Regions from separate parts of the Pseudoalteromonas sp. B160 genome, predicted to be linked through region 1. Evidence: predicted binding sites of a transcription regulator. Region 1 holds the regulator's gene; the other holds the start of a gene.
The links. The regulator LexA, encoded in region 1, represses DNA repair genes until DNA is damaged. The targets are predictions, from matches to a motif close to TACTGTATNNNNATACAGTA.

Region 1 (7,719 bases):
TAAAGCCAGTTAAACAAAACAATATGCTACTGGCTGCAAAACTAATTAATAATGGGTTATTAAAATCTTCACGTTGATCATAGTCCATTATGTGTAACATCCAGAAAAAATCGAAAATTCGCCAAATTGTGCTGCGAACAGTAATAACTTGGCCACTATCAGCGGATAAATATAGTGTGGTGTTAAACGTATCGTCAAAATTTACTTGCCAAATATTTTCTTTAAAGCCAACTTCGCGAGTACCTTTAGCTAGTTTGATCGCGTCTGTTACTTGCGCATTAATTAATAGATGAGCTTGGGCATTGGCAATAATTTGCGCTTTACTCGGTGCTACCAAAGGACTGCCAGTAACTCCGTTAAAGCTGTACTCACCGTTACTGTTGCTCACAATAATGGTAGGGATTGTTAAAAAGTGACTATAACTAATTTGTCTTGGCTGAGTAATTTGTGAAACGATATTATCAACTGAGGCTAGATAATCAGCTTGTTTGAATGGGTTATTTAATTGCCGCGCAGCTAAATGTTTACCGTGAACTTTTTCAAGCGGTATAGCACTCATAATTAAACCACCGAGTAACCATGCAAAAATTTGTAGCGCTAATAAGTAACCTAACCATTTGTGAAACTTACGCGCATGTTTAAAAATGCGTTTATCCATAGTGACTACCTGTTTGTTATTAGTGCGGTATTCTATAAATTATATTGAGTTTGCCAATGTGGCAAATTGTCGCATCAACAAAATAAAACTAGCTACTCTAGATTTGGTATATACGCAAAATTAGGTTAAAGTTTGCGTTGTTATTAACGCAGGGTAAAAATGAAACAATGTCGGAAATTCAATTTTTAAATGTAGATCTAGAGCTTGAATCAAAGCAAGATATTAGTTTGTTAGTTGCAGACTTAAAAAAAAGTGCTGTGGTTTTGCATTACGATAAAGATGAGTACCGTCAACTAGCACGTATTGAGTCTAATGAAGACGTTATCTCACCAGATAAAGCGATTAACCACTTATGTGAGTTAATTGAATCTTGCTCACGCAATGCATTAAAGCAGTGGTTATCATGCTCAAAGCGCACCTTTGATATTGGCTTTGAATCAGGCACTTCGCCAAAATGCTTTAATCAAGCGCTCAGTGCCGATACTTTATTGCGTATTTCTGCTATTGGCGCAGGTATTGAAATTACAATTTATCCACTTTCAAGTTAGCCTTTTCGCTCTACAATTGCTGCGGTCATTCTTGATACGCAGCACAGTTCTCCACGACTATTGGTGATTTTTATTTCCCATACGGATGTACGCTTGCCTAAGTGTAGTGGTGTTGCTATCGCGGTTAATAAACCATTACGTGATGCTTTTAGATGATTGGCATTGATCTCCTGGCCAACACAATAAAACTTTGTAAAATCAACAGCAAAGTTTGCAGCATAACTCGCCACCGTTTCTGCAAGTACAACATTTGCGCCGCCATGCACCATACCCATAGGGTTATGATGAGCTGGGATCGCGGGCATCGTTGCTACTAAATAATCATCGCCTATTTCACTTATTTCAATGCCCATGGTTTTCATCAATGTGCCTTGACCACTTATGCCGTCATCAAGTTGCTTACATTGTGCTAGGGTGATCGGTTGATACCAAATACTCATCTGTCTACCTCACTAAGTTATTTACTAAATCAGTCTACACTTTTAAACATTTTCCTACAGTTAAGATCATAAAAATAGATAAAATGTACCTATATTATCTAACTGTTAATGGATCTTAAGGATGAAAGTAAAGGTATTTGGATGTGGTGCAATATTATTGATGAGCCTTGTTGCTCAGCCGCAGGCTGTTGCTAGTACCCAACATCAACTCGATATTGGTTTTACCGATTTAGCTGGTTTAGATGAATCTTTTTTAGGCGCACGATACCGATATTTTGCGCAAGATCTTGAATCTTTGACTGGTCCATACGAGCTAAAAGCGTATTTAAATCAAGTCAATAATTATGCTATTGGTGGGTTTGCTAATGATGATTTTAGCTATTTAAATGCCGATGCTGCCATCTATGGTCCCGCAGGATTAGTTATTAGTGCCAGCGCGCAGCGCCTCTGTGAGGATAATAGCTATTGGCAAAATACTGATTATTTAGTGAGTGCCGCTGTTGGTAAGCAAATGAATGAACAGTTACAACTAGGGTTCAATGTATATTACAGTCGCTTAGAGCGCCATGATATGTGGTTTGGCAAAGATAATGAAAGAGTCGCGGTTGAATGGACTTATGCACCTTATGTTCGTTGGACAAATATAGTTAGCAATCAAGGTTGGGATTTAGAGCTAAAGCAATTGGCAGGGCGTTATCGTTATGTGCAGGGGCAGGCGGTTTATTATGTAAATCAAGCATGGTCAGTGGGAGTCGTTGCCAATATTCGGAATCAGAAAAATCTAAAAGACAACTATGAACTGCAAACGCAATATTGGTTTAATCAACATGTAGCATTAAAGTTTGGTCTTGGATCTGCGCTTGATTCTGGAAGTGGTTTAAATAGTATGAGCTTGTTATTAACGGCGCGATTTTAAGCCAATTTATATTTGCGATTTTCAGATAACTGTATATACTCACAGTTAAATGTACTGTATGGAAAACCAGTTGTATGCGCCCATTAACGAATCGCCAAGCTCAAATTCTCGAACTTATTAAAGTTTTTATTAAAGATACCGGTATGCCGCCAACCCGTGCTGAGATTGCGCAAACGTTAGGTTTTAAAAGTGCTAATGCAGCGGAAGAACATTTAAAGGCATTAGCGAAAAAGGGCGTTATTAAAATGAAGCTCGGTGCTAGTCGAGGTATTCAGTTAGTTGAAGAGGATGAGCCGGAACAACTTGGTTTACCTCTAATAGGCAGAGTTGCCGCTGGTGAGCCTATTTTGGCAGAGCAGCATGTTGAAAGTCATTGCAAAATAGATCCACTCTTGTTTAAACCGGCTGCTGATTTTTTACTGCGTGTGCAAGGCATGAGTATGAAAGACATTGGTATTATGGATGGCGATTTATTGGCAGTACACAGCACTCAAGTTGCTGAAAATGGCCAAGTGGTGGTTGCCCGTGTTGATGACGATGTAACAGTAAAACGCCTTGAAAAAGCAGGTAAAAAAGTTTTTTTACATGCTGAAAACGATGAATTTTCACCGATTGAAGTGGATCTTGAACATGAATCTTTCAATATTGAAGGGTTAGCTGTTGGGGTGATCCGCAACGCTGATTGGATGTAAATTTTTTGATCTGTATTTTGCACCAAATTGGTGAAGTTTGGTGCATTTAATTTTTTACCGCTTTAATGGCTAGATTTTATACTTAGCTATAGCGTCCTAAGCCCTATCAAATCTACTTGTCAGCTACTTTTAGCCCTCTAATATTATCCCTAATTACAAAATAACGCGCTGATTTTTAGCTGTTATTTATGCACCAAAAAAGAATTTAATTGCTCTTAAAACTTGCTAATTGTTCATTTTTTAACTAATTGGTTAATACACTGTCTTAACAGCTACTTTAAAAGTCTAACAATTTTGCTCAATAGCATAATTTAGGGTTGCGTTAATATTCAGTAACAATAAAAAATAACGAATTGGCGCGAATAAAGCTGTGCCGCCTTTTCGCTTTGCGTTTTGCAATAGCATTTAAAGGAGCCGTCACATGGGTAAATTGAGCTCTACCTTGTGGCTTATATTGTTTGTTCTACCGCAGCAAGTATTGGCTAATAGCCAGTTTAATATGCGTAAGGGCGTAACAGATATAAGTAATGATGTTTATCAGCTGCACATGACAATATTTATTATATGTTGTGTGATTGGGGTCATCGTGTTCGCCGTGATGTTTTGGGCACTGATCCACCACCGTAAATCTAAAGGGGCAAAACCAGCCCAATTTCATGAAAGTACTAAAGTTGAAATCCTTTGGACGGCAATCCCGTTTGTGATTTTAATTGGTATGGCAATTCCTGCGACAAAAACTTTGATTGCAATGGAAGATGCTAGTAAAGCTGATCTCACGATTAAAATTACTGGTTCTCAATGGAAATGGCATTATGAGTACATGGGTGAAGATGTTGAGTTTTATTCAATGCTTGCTACACCTCAAGATGAAATAACTAATCTTGCAAATAAAAACCCTAATTACCTGCTTGAAGTTGATAAACCTTTGGTGTTGCCAATTAATCAAAAAGTACGATTTTTAATGACCTCAGACGACGTTATTCATTCTTGGTGGGTGCCTGATTTTGCAGTGAAAAAAGATGCTAACCCTGGGTTTATCAATGAAACTTGGACCAGAATTAATGAAGAGGGCATTTATCGAGGGCAATGTGCAGAACTATGCGGAAAGGATCATGGCTTTATGCCTGTGGTGGTTGAAGCTAAATCTGAGCAAGCATTTGCAAACTGGCTGAGCGAAGCTAAGCAGGCAAAAGCAAACGCTGCAATTGCTGATGCTGCATTATTAGATCAAACATTACCAAAAGAAGAATTAATGACACTCGGCGAGCAAGTCTATATGGCCAGTTGCGCTGCGTGTCACCAACCAACAGGTATGGGCTTACCAGGGTTTTCCGGCGCTCAAAGGCAGTCCGGTAGTATTAGGAGATATTAAAGATCATATTGATGTAGTGCTTCATGGTCGCCCAGGTACCGCTATGCAAGCATTTGACAAGCAGTTATCAATCAAGCAGCTAGCAGCTGTGATCACCTATAAGCGTAATGCATGGGGCAATGACACTGGGGATGTAATTCAACCGAGTCAGATACAAGCCGCGATTGATGCAACTTCGGAGGCTAAATAATGAGTAGCGTAACAGAGCAACAACATGATCAAGCTGCACACCATGATGGACATCATCATCCTGCGAAAGGTTTTAAACGCTGGCTTTATACTACTAACCATAAAGATATCGGTAGCTTATATTTAATTTTTTCGTTGACGATGTTTTTAATTGGTGGCGCCATGGCGATGGTGATCCGCGCAGAGTTATTTCAACCTGGCTTACAGTTAGTAGAGCCTCACTTTTTCAATCAAATGACCACAGTACATGGCTTGATCATGGTATTTGGTGCCGTTATGCCGGCCTTTACAGGATTGGCTAACTGGATGGTACCACTCATGATTGGCGCACCAGATATGGCATTACCACGGATGAATAATTGGAGCTTTTGGATTTTACCTTTTGCTTTTATTATTTTACTGGCATCCCTGTTTATGCCAGGTGGTGGCCTGGCATTTGGCTGGACTTTTTATGCACCACTGTCAACAACTTACAGTAACGATAATACCGCATTATTTGTTTTTGCTATTCACATCATGGGTATTAGCTCAATTATGGGCGCAATCAATGTGATTGTAACTATCGTTAATTTACGTGCGCCAGGTATGACTTGGATGAAGCTGCCGCTGTTTGTGTGGACATGGCTTATCACCGCTTTTTTATTGATTGCTGTGATGCCGGTATTGGCCGGTGCTGTGACTATGGTATTGACTGATAAGTATTTTGCAACCAGCTTTTTTGATGCTGCTGGGGGCGGTGATCCGGTGATGTTCCAGCACATATTTTGGTTTTTTGGTCACCCTGAAGTGTACATTATGATTCTGCCAGCCTTTGGCATTATCTCGACTATAGTGCCGACCTTTTCACGTAAAAAATTATTTGGTTATGCCTCTATGGTATATGCCACATCTTCGATTGCTTTACTTAGCTTTATAGTTTGGGCGCATCATATGTTTACCACAGGTATGCCTGTCGCTGGCGAATTATTTTTTATGTATGCAACTATGCTGATATCGGTGCCAACTGGGGTCAAAGTATTTAACTGGGTAGCCACCATGTGGCGTGGTTCGATTAGTTTTGAAGTGCCTATGTTATTTAGTATTGCGTTTATTGTGTTATTCACTTTAGGTGGTTTCTCTGGGTTGATGCTGGCGATTACTCCTGCTGATTTTCAATACCATGATACTTATTTTGTGGTGGCGCATTTTCATTATGTGTTAGTGACTGGGGCGATATTTTCAATTATGGCCGGGGCGTATTATTGGCTGCCAAAATGGACGGGAAATATGTTCAATATCACCTTGGCTAAATGGCATTTTTGGTTGTCTTTAGTGAGCGTGAATGTATTGTTTTTCCCTATGCACTTTGTTGGTTTGGCCGGTATGCCGCGCCGGATTCCTGACTACGCACTGCAATTTGCAGACTTTAACGCGATTATTAGTATTGGTGGCTTTGCTTTTGGTTTATCACAATTGTTATTTGTGGTTGTAGTATTTAAGTGTGCACGAGGCGGCGATAAAGTGCCCGCCAAAGTGTGGGATGGTGCTGAGGGTTTGGAATGGGAGGTGGCATCGCCTGCGCCTTATCATACTTTTGAAACGCCACCGGAGATTAAGTAATGAGTCATGCACCACTGCTTAAGCGCTTAGTTTTAATATGTCTTGGCATGTTCGCTTTTGCGTTTGCTTTGGTGCCGTTGTACGACGTTTTTTGTGATGTAACAGGCCTTAATGGTAAGCCTTCGTTAGAGCAAGCAAAGCAAAGTACGAGTGTTAATGAGGCACGAGAAATCGACGTAAGCTTCACAACTCATGCGCAAAGTGGAGCGCCATTTGAGGTGCAATCACATGAGTATAGTGTGGTAGTAAAGCCCGGAGCTATGCGCGAAGTGCTGTTTAGAGCAAAAAATACCAGTAATGAAGATAAAGTTATGCAAGCGGTACCGTCGGTGTCTCCAGGCAAAGCAGCTAAGTATTTGCATAAAATGGCTTGCTTTTGTTTCGATCAACAACCTTTGAAAGCAGGTGAAGAAGTGGAATTTAAACTGCTTTTTTATGTTGATACGCAATTACCTGAAGATGTTGAAGAGTTAACTTTGTCTTATACCGTGTTTGATATTAGCGGGCAGATAGTGGCTAGTAATTAGGTTGCCAAGCTAATAGCTAATTAGGAGCAAACAAAATGGATAAAAATTACGAAAAATATTATGTTCCCGCGCAAAGTCCGTGGCCAATAGTTGGCGCATTTGCGATGTTTTTTATTGCTGTTGGTGCAGGTCTTACCGTAATGCAAGCAAGCAGCGGCGGTGGTGCTGGCCATTATGTGCTTTACGCAGGAATTGGTGTGTTGCTGTTTATGCTATTTCGCTGGTTTAAAAATGTCATTGAAGAGTCTGATCAAGGCTTATATTCAGCGCAAATGGATCGCTCGTTTCGTCAAGGCATGAGCTGGTTTATTTTCTCTGAAGTAATGTTTTTTATGGCTTTTTTCGGTGCCCTTTTTATGCCCGGATGATCTCTGTGCCTTGGCTTGGCGGCGCCGGAAATAATGCCATGACCAATGAGGTACTGTGGCCTACTTTTGAAGCAATCTGGCCATTAGTTACTACACCCGGTGGTGGTACTACACAGGCTATGGGTTGGCAGGGATTGCCGCTGATCAACACATTAATATTACTAACCTCGTCGGTTACCTTACATTTTGCTCATGTAGGCATGGAGAACAATAAGCGTGGGCCATTAAAAGTATTTATGGCACTGACAATCGTATTAGGGGTCTGTTTTTTAGGGCTGCAAGTCGTAGAGTATATGCATGCTTATCAGGATTTAGGACTGACCTTAGATGCTGGCGTATATGGCAATACTTTCTTTTTACTAACCGGCTTTCATGGCATGCATGTGACCTTAGGAACTATTTTATTATTA
Region 2 (7,719 bases), 1.7 Mb from region 1:
CGCAGGTTAGCGCAAATAAAATTCCTGATAAAGCGCTGAAGGCTGAAATAGCTCAGCTACTACAACAATTACAGTAAAATTAGCTCGTTGATTATGTTTAAGAGGTCACAATAAATGGATGTTACGCTAGGCACTAGCCCTGAACTGATTGCGCAAGCGCATGCTATTCGCCACCAGGTATTTGTGATCGAACAAAGTATTCCTAAGCAGTTAGATTTAGACGGTTTCGACGAACGAGCTGTGCATGTGGTGGTAACAGATGGCGGTGCTTTAGTCGCTACTGCGCGGTTAGTGAAACGTAATCGACGGTGTGGCGTTATGGCAAGGATTGCAGTGTTAAAGCAATACCGAGGATCCGGCATTGCTAAATTGGTTATTAATGCCTTGTTATCACATGCTAGTAAAATTGGCCTTGAGATCATTGAAATTCATGCACATGCCTATTTGCAAGGCTATTACGAAAGTTATGGTTTTAAATATATTAAAGATGTTGAAATAGTTGGCGAACACCAACTTATTGAAATGCAATGCAGTTTAAAAAGTGAAGTGAGGTAACGCCGTAATGCGCGACGAATTAAGGACTAAGATCATTCAAGTTTGCGACAAAAAAATAGCGGCGAAGGGAGATAATGTTGGGCTGTCGTTTTATGCTTTTTTTGCCAACAAAAATGATGATCCAGAATTACTTATGGAAGCTGCGACATGGTGGATACAAACCCACCAATTAGATCACTTTGTTAAAGCGCGGATCATTAAAACCATGATTGAAAATAATCTGTAATAGCGTGTAGATGTTTGATTGTATATTAACCACAATAGCGGTTGAGATATTTATTTTAGTGAGGTGTAGTGCTGGTGGTTGATAGTTGGATTGCCCAAGGGTTTGGTTTACTCAGCTTTGTTTTAGCATTGGTGTGCTTTTATCAAAAGGATGATCGTCGTTTAAAAATAATGATGGTGGTGATGAATCTAAATCATGCACTGCACTTTTATTTACTCAATGCTATCACTTCATCATTGTGCTGTTTATTTTCAGCGGGGCGTACAGCCGTATCAATGCGGGTAAAATCGGTGTGGATAGCAGCCATTTTTATTATTTTAACCGTGGTTATCGGTTATCTAACAGCCCAGCAATGGACGGATTACCTTGCGATTGTTGCCGCTTGTTTGGGTTGTTTTGCACTATTTTGCTTAACGGGCATCAAAATGCGTGTTTTGCTGTTTGCAGGATCGTGCCTATGGTTGGCAAATAATATAATTGTTGGATCTATTGGCGGCGTGTTATTGGAAGCGACTGTAATTGTTATTAATATATCGACTATCTACAGACTACATAAACAACGCTTTACCCGTGAGGCGCTGACTGAACATGGTTAATAATGAAGAGCTTAACAAAGCCCTTCACAGTAAATGTTAGTTATTGTCTGGTTAACTCAAACATTTGATTTTCTGCTCCTGAGGTACATGTCCATTGCAGAATATTAGCATCATCGGCAGTTTTGCTACCTGCGACGTCTAAGCACAACTCACTATTTCGGTTGATGATACGCCACTTACCAGAGCCGGCACTTTGCAAACGAAACTGCTGGTTATAGCTCCCTGTGTATGTCCAGATATTGATATTTTCACCCGCTGTAGTTGAATGCGTATAGACCTCTAACCCTTTAGAAGGAGCATTGACAGGTGAAATACGATGCCACACCCCATCGACTGTTGAAATATTAAATTTTTGGCAATCATTATTAAGCCAAGACCACTGCCTAACATTTGCCCCATCTTCACTTTGACAGTTAGCAATATCTAATGATGCACCACTGTGTTTTGGGGTAATGCGGTAAGTACCATTGACTTGTGTATTGGTTGGGTTGCCATTATTGCCGTCGGTATAACCATTGTAGATTTCAAACTCTGCAATTTGCGGTACGCCATTGGCGGAATGAATCACAAAACTTACTTTGGATAAGTTAGTGTTAGAAAAAGTGATTACATTTGGCACAGCACCACCGTTAGTAAGTGTTACACCTGTATCGTAGTTCACTAAAGACCAAGCTGTAATGCTTCCTTTACTGGCTGGGGTTTCAATTATTTTAATCGCATTTATGGTGGTGTTAAGGTTTTTAATATTGATCGTGCCCGTGGTAGCTGACGGTGACCAGTAAGTTGACATATCGCCGTCGTTCACATTGCCATAACTCGAGCCACTGGCTTTAGAACTGCCATCAACACCGGCACTAATAGCAAGATTTTCCCCTGATGGCGTTGGCTCAGGTATTGGATCTGGATCCGGTGTTGGATCAGTTGGGGTAGTCGAGCCACATTGGCCATTCGATGTTTGCAAGCCTTTGTTCGCGCCAGCCGTTGCTGCAATGATGTTGGGTATACACTGTGCATTATCAAGCTGATAGTTATAAGGGATGTTGATTGTTGTGGTTGAGGTTGGATTAGGGCCTGCTGGGTGAAGCTTGTTTTCTTGTTCAGACCAATCGATATTATCCCAAATGTTGCCGCTGACTTGCCAGTAACCCATGTCATTTGTATAAAAAGTGCCGAGTGGATCTTTGGAATTTTTAAAGTAGTTGTTTTCGGCGCGCATTTTACCGCCAATTCGTGGATTCATGCCCGATGACACGAGTCCATAGTAGTAGTTGTTGTAAGCATGCGCTGTCGCGTGTCTTAGTAAAGGCGTGCGAGAATTAATATTTTCATAGTAATTGTGATGAAAAGTAACAGGGCCGTTAGTATCGTCACTATCACTTGAGCCAACGAGACCACCCCGTCCAGAGTTGCGCAAAATACTGTAAGATAATGTCACGTATTTGGTATTACTCTTCATATCGAACAAAGCATCATATCCTGAACTTTCGCCACCACTGGCCTCAAGTGTAACGTGATCGACCCAAATATTTCTGACGTTTGACTCCATGCCAATTGCATCACCGCCGTTGGAGGTGGGGGAGCCTGATTTTTTGACGTTTCTAACGTGAACATTTTGAATAATGATATTTGAAGATGAACGAATATGGATGCCTAATTGGTCAAAAAGAGCACCGCTACCAACACCGATAATAGAAACATTACTAATTTCTTTTAGTTCAATTAGATCTGGCCCAGTATTGCAACTATCTCCAGATACTTTACTGGTGTTGCCATGATTTATGGTGCCTTCAACGTGGATGATAATTGGTGTGTCACTTGATGCTCGGTTACATAAAGCCTGATGAATTTGGGTTCCAGTTGTTGCATAAACAACATCGCCACCAGCACCACCTGTTGTACCACCATTCGTTGCGGCAAAGCCTGACGCATTAGCAAGTGCACTGTTTCCATATATAGCAGTTGTTATGGCCAAAGCATGCAAAGAATATTTAAATAACGTACGTTTATTCATTGGTTGTTCCTAATTACTGTATGTTCAGATCAAAACAATCAAATAAATTAATTGTTAAAAATGTTAACACAATCAAGTCCTGTTTATGCTTGTACCGCAGTGCTACCGGTGGCATTATTGCGCTAAAAATGACTTTCTGCAATGCTAATTACTGATTGATTAGTTTTAATTTCATCATTTAGTTTTGTTTTTATGCGTTTTAAATAAATATATTTAATTAAAATTAATGGGTTAGGTTTTGTTTTAATTATTTTAAAAAATATAAAAATAATAACGATTTATTTTCTAGTTTTTATTATAGTGTTTTTTGATACTTGAAATTTAGTTAACATTTGTTCCTTTATTGTTTTTTGATATGACTAGATATTTGCATGTTACGGGGCTGGTTCTAACGCAATATTGATATGCTTTATGGATGAGTTAGTTGTTTACAGGTGTTGTTGTGAAGTACTAGAGTATGTTGACCTTTCAGAATTAAAATTTGTTTAATCTAGGAGTGATTTAATCGTGACAAGAGGTTTTTAACCTAGTGGGCTCGCTACTGCTACCGCGTTATTCTACTGGCGGAAGTAATCTGAGCTTCGGATAATAAATCTATCTCCAGCGGCTATTTTTCAATGTTAACTGCGTTGAATTTATTTGTAATAGGCATGCTATTGACGCGTAAATTCGCCTTATTTTCCCTGAAAATTTTGGCTGGAGAGTAAAAGTAATATTAGTGCTTTAAATCAATGCGTTAGAAAACACATGAACCAAAATTTAGGTTAAGCAACAAAGAGTTAATCGCACTTAGACAGACCACGTTGGCTTGCGAGTTTTTTGAATTTATGATTATTTATAAATACTTACGGTAAAAACTATACTCTAAGAAAGTGTTACACGCTGTGGCATTTTTTATATTTTTTACCACTACCACACGGGCATTCATCATTGCGGCTAATTTTTATATCTGCAACAGGGAAGATCTCACCATCGAGATAACGCCACTGGCCATCTTCTTTTATGAAGCTTGATTTTTCATGCAGCTGGCAAAACAAGTTTTGATAAAAATAGCTAACACAAAATTCAACACAACCAGTGTATTCTTGCTGGTCTGCACTGATCACAGCTAATTTTATAAAGCGGCAACTATTAGCAAAATCAGCAATTTCTTTGATTGGGTTTGCTGCTTGTTTTTTTTGTGCATAAGTTTGGTAAATATACTTAGCATTTTTTAAGGCATAAGCAACAAAGCGAGAGCGCATTAGTTGCTCTGGGCTTGTTGCTTGTATATTGCCTAAGTGCAATTTTTCACAGCAATCGCTATAGCTTTGTTCGCTGCCACATAAGCAAAGACTGTCAGTGAGTGAGGTCATAAATAAAATACGCTTTATTAAAAAACGGCATTTTAACAGCTTATTGTGCTAATGCTATCTCTGTAGCTTGTTGGGTTTTAGTAAAACAGTATAGTTTTGCACTCGCTTGGTCTAACTTTAATGACAGGTTAGCTATTTGATTGTCTTTCACAATGTCTGTCCAGGTGATCACCGCTGCAAAGTTACCGTTATGTAGTGCTGAATTTAGTACATACTCTAAATTAACCAGATGCTTTTGCCTAATCACTAATAGTTTACTGGTATCAATAGAACATGAATCAAGTAAAGCTTTACTTGGTACGTGATCCGGTGCAATCAGTAACGTCCATGCGTTTTTATTATTGTAATGGTGTAACACCTTTAGAAGTTCAAAAGTTGCAGAGATCTCATCTTCTATCTGAATCAAATTTACTGATGCGCTTAAATTATCTTGTTGATAGCTTTTAACTGTTCTGATGGTAATTGGCTGTAACATAAGTTTCACTCACTGGTTGTTTATACAGTACTCATATACAGTAGTTTATACAGTGTTTGTGTGCAAGTGTTTTTTGCTATCTTTTTGAACGATTTTTAAATTTATTTGATACCATCAGCTTTGAAAATGTGCAGAAAATTAAATAATACTATACAAAACAATGTATTAATTATTTAAATTGAGGTGGCAATTGATTTTAACGAAAAGGGTAGATTAGTCCCTTTTCAAGGTGAGTTGGGGATCAGGTGAGCAAACTGCTGTTGGTGTATTTGTTCATACAGTGTTGCAGCATAACACTGGGCATCTTTAAAGCGGCGGGTGGCTAGATGTTTACGTAAATCAGTTAAGGCGGTTGTTGCAGGCTCATAGCCTTGGCTACTGGCTAAACTTAGCCATACTGCGCCATGAAAAACACTAGTAGGTACGCCCTGGCCTTTGATAAAAAATAATCCTAGATAAAATTGGGCTCGCTGATTACCTGACATTGCAGCTAAGCGCATCCATTTAGCAGCGAGAGGAGGTTGATCATTTTTTAAATAATACAGGGCTTTATTAACAGTGTTATCAGGAGTATCAGCTTTAACCGCACTGTGTGGGGCTTTGCTCGGTTGGGTGATAAACGATAATACGTTTTCTAACTGTTGTTCTAAATCTAAGCCAATTGGCGAGGTATCTGTCATAGTGCCACACATATTATTGTTGTCATTTACCTGCTCAGTTTAGTCTAATATCAGGTTAATTGTCCTGTTATTCTTGAAATATATGATAAAATCACGCAATTATTGTCATCTAAAATGAAACTCACTTATGCTCGACGCGTTATTTAAAATTAGCGACCACAACTCGACTGTGCGCCGCGAATGTATTGCCGGCCTCACTACCTTTATTACTATGGTTTATATTGTGTTTGTCAACCCTGCTATGTTGGCTGAAGCTGGTATGGATCAAGGTGCTGCGTTTGTGGCAACTTGTATTGCTGCGGCTATTGGCTGTTTTATCATGGGCTTTTGGGCAAATTATCCGTTAGCTTTGGCTCCTGGTATGGGGCTTAATGCCTTTTTTACTTATGGTGTTGTGTTAGGCATGGGCTATACCTGGCAAGCAGCATTAGGGGCTGTGTTTATGTCGGGCTGTATTTTCTTGTTCCTGAGTTTGTTCAAAGTCAGGGAGTGGATAATTAATGCTATTCCATTGGTGTTAAAGCAAGCCATTGCAACAGGAATTGGAGCGTTCTTAGCGTTAATTGCGCTTAAAAATGCCGGGATCATTGTGGCCAGCCCTGCAACATTAGTGCAACTGGGTGATATAACGGCTGCCGGTCCATTGTTGGCTATTTTTAGCTTTTTTGTTATTGCAGCGCTACTTTATCGTGATTTTAAAAGTGGTGTTTTGATCAGCATTTTATTAGTAACTGTGATCGCGCTAAGTCTGGGTTTGGTAGAGTATCAAGGCGTGATATCTATGCCTCCTTCAATTGCGCCTACTTTTATGCAACTTGATTTTTCAGCGGCGTTTGAGTTGTCAATGCTTAGCGTCATTTTTGCATTGTTGTTCGTTGATTTATTTGATACATCAGGCACCTTAGTTGCGGTAACTCAAAAAGCAGGTCTTGCTGATGAACAAGGTAATATGCCTCGTTTAGGACGAGCATTAAGTGCTGATAGCGCCGCAACCATTGCCGGTTCAGTATTGGGCACTTCGACCACAACCTCATATATAGAGTCAGTTGCAGGAGTATCTGTGGGTGGCAGAACCGGACTTACAGCTGTGGTTGTAGGAATGTGCTTTTTATTGATGATGTTTTTTGCACCCTTGGCGAAAATGGTGCCAGCTTATGCAACTGCGGGAGCTATTTTATATGTGTCGGTGCTAATGCTACAAAACCTTAAGTTTGTAAATTGGGATGATATGACAGATGCCATTCCAGTGAGTGTGGTATTACTGATGACACCGCTAACATTCTCCATTGCTCATGGCATTGCACTGGGCTTTATTTCTTATACAGTCGTTAAAGTATTGTGTGGTAAACGAGAACAAGTAAGCATCAGTGTGTGGATATTGACTGCGATGTTTGTGATCAAATTTGCGTTTTTATCTTAGTGAGTTACTAGGGTCTGTTGACTTATCAAGGTTGAATTTTCAGCAGTCTGTTTGGTATTTAGGCAAGGCAGAACCTATGTGATGTGGTCATTCCCCATAAATAGGTGATAACGCAGCATCAATGCCAAACAGGCGCTGCCCGAAGGGTTCTGCCTAGGGGCAATTAACTCTTTGTTACTTTGGATGTAAGTAAGGGGCGTGAGCAGGACGCGGAAGCTTTGCTCGGTTTTTACTTAGCCCACTAGGTTACAAACCTCGCGCCGCGATTAAATTGCCCCTAGTTTGAACAAATATTAATCCGCAAAGGTCAACAGACCCTAAGTTAATACAAAGAAAAAGTGGTTTACCACTTTTTCTTTGGTGCAAAAAGTACGTCTAAATCGTCTTGTTCTTGCTCTGCT

Region 2: a site for LexA is predicted at 5,229-5,248, ahead of P4S61_RS15795 (SulA-like leucine-rich domain-containing protein). Genes of this name have one in related genera too.

The regions. Positions count from the first base shown of each region.
Region 1 covers NZ_JARLUX010000001.1:1,634,970-1,642,688, reverse strand. Annotated here, with positions in the region: gene P4S61_RS07605 (hypothetical protein) at 1-658, opposite strand, end outside; gene P4S61_RS07600 (hypothetical protein) at 826-1,206, shown strand; gene P4S61_RS07595 (PaaI family thioesterase) at 1,203-1,646, opposite strand; gene P4S61_RS07590 (hypothetical protein) at 1,768-2,562, shown strand; gene lexA (transcriptional repressor LexA) at 2,637-3,254, shown strand; partial or broken gene coxB (cytochrome c oxidase subunit II) at 3,676-4,816, shown strand; gene ctaD (cytochrome c oxidase subunit I) at 4,816-6,414, shown strand; gene P4S61_RS07570 (cytochrome c oxidase assembly protein) at 6,414-6,941, shown strand; partial or broken gene P4S61_RS07565 (cytochrome c oxidase subunit 3) at 6,977-7,719, shown strand, end outside.
Region 2 covers NZ_JARLUX010000001.1:3,364,091-3,371,809, forward strand. Annotated here, with positions in the region: gene P4S61_RS15765 (tetratricopeptide repeat protein) at 1-77, shown strand, start outside; gene P4S61_RS15770 (GNAT family N-acetyltransferase) at 115-555, shown strand; gene P4S61_RS15775 (DUF6500 family protein) at 563-781, shown strand; gene P4S61_RS15780 (YgjV family protein) at 856-1,377, shown strand; gene P4S61_RS15785 (pectate lyase family protein) at 1,418-3,388, opposite strand; gene P4S61_RS15790 (YchJ family protein) at 4,264-4,743, opposite strand; gene P4S61_RS15795 (SulA-like leucine-rich domain-containing protein) at 4,784-5,218, opposite strand; gene P4S61_RS15800 (sel1 repeat family protein) at 5,443-5,898, opposite strand; gene P4S61_RS15805 (NCS2 family permease) at 6,026-7,318, shown strand; partial or broken gene P4S61_RS15810 (hypothetical protein) at 7,662-7,719, opposite strand, start outside.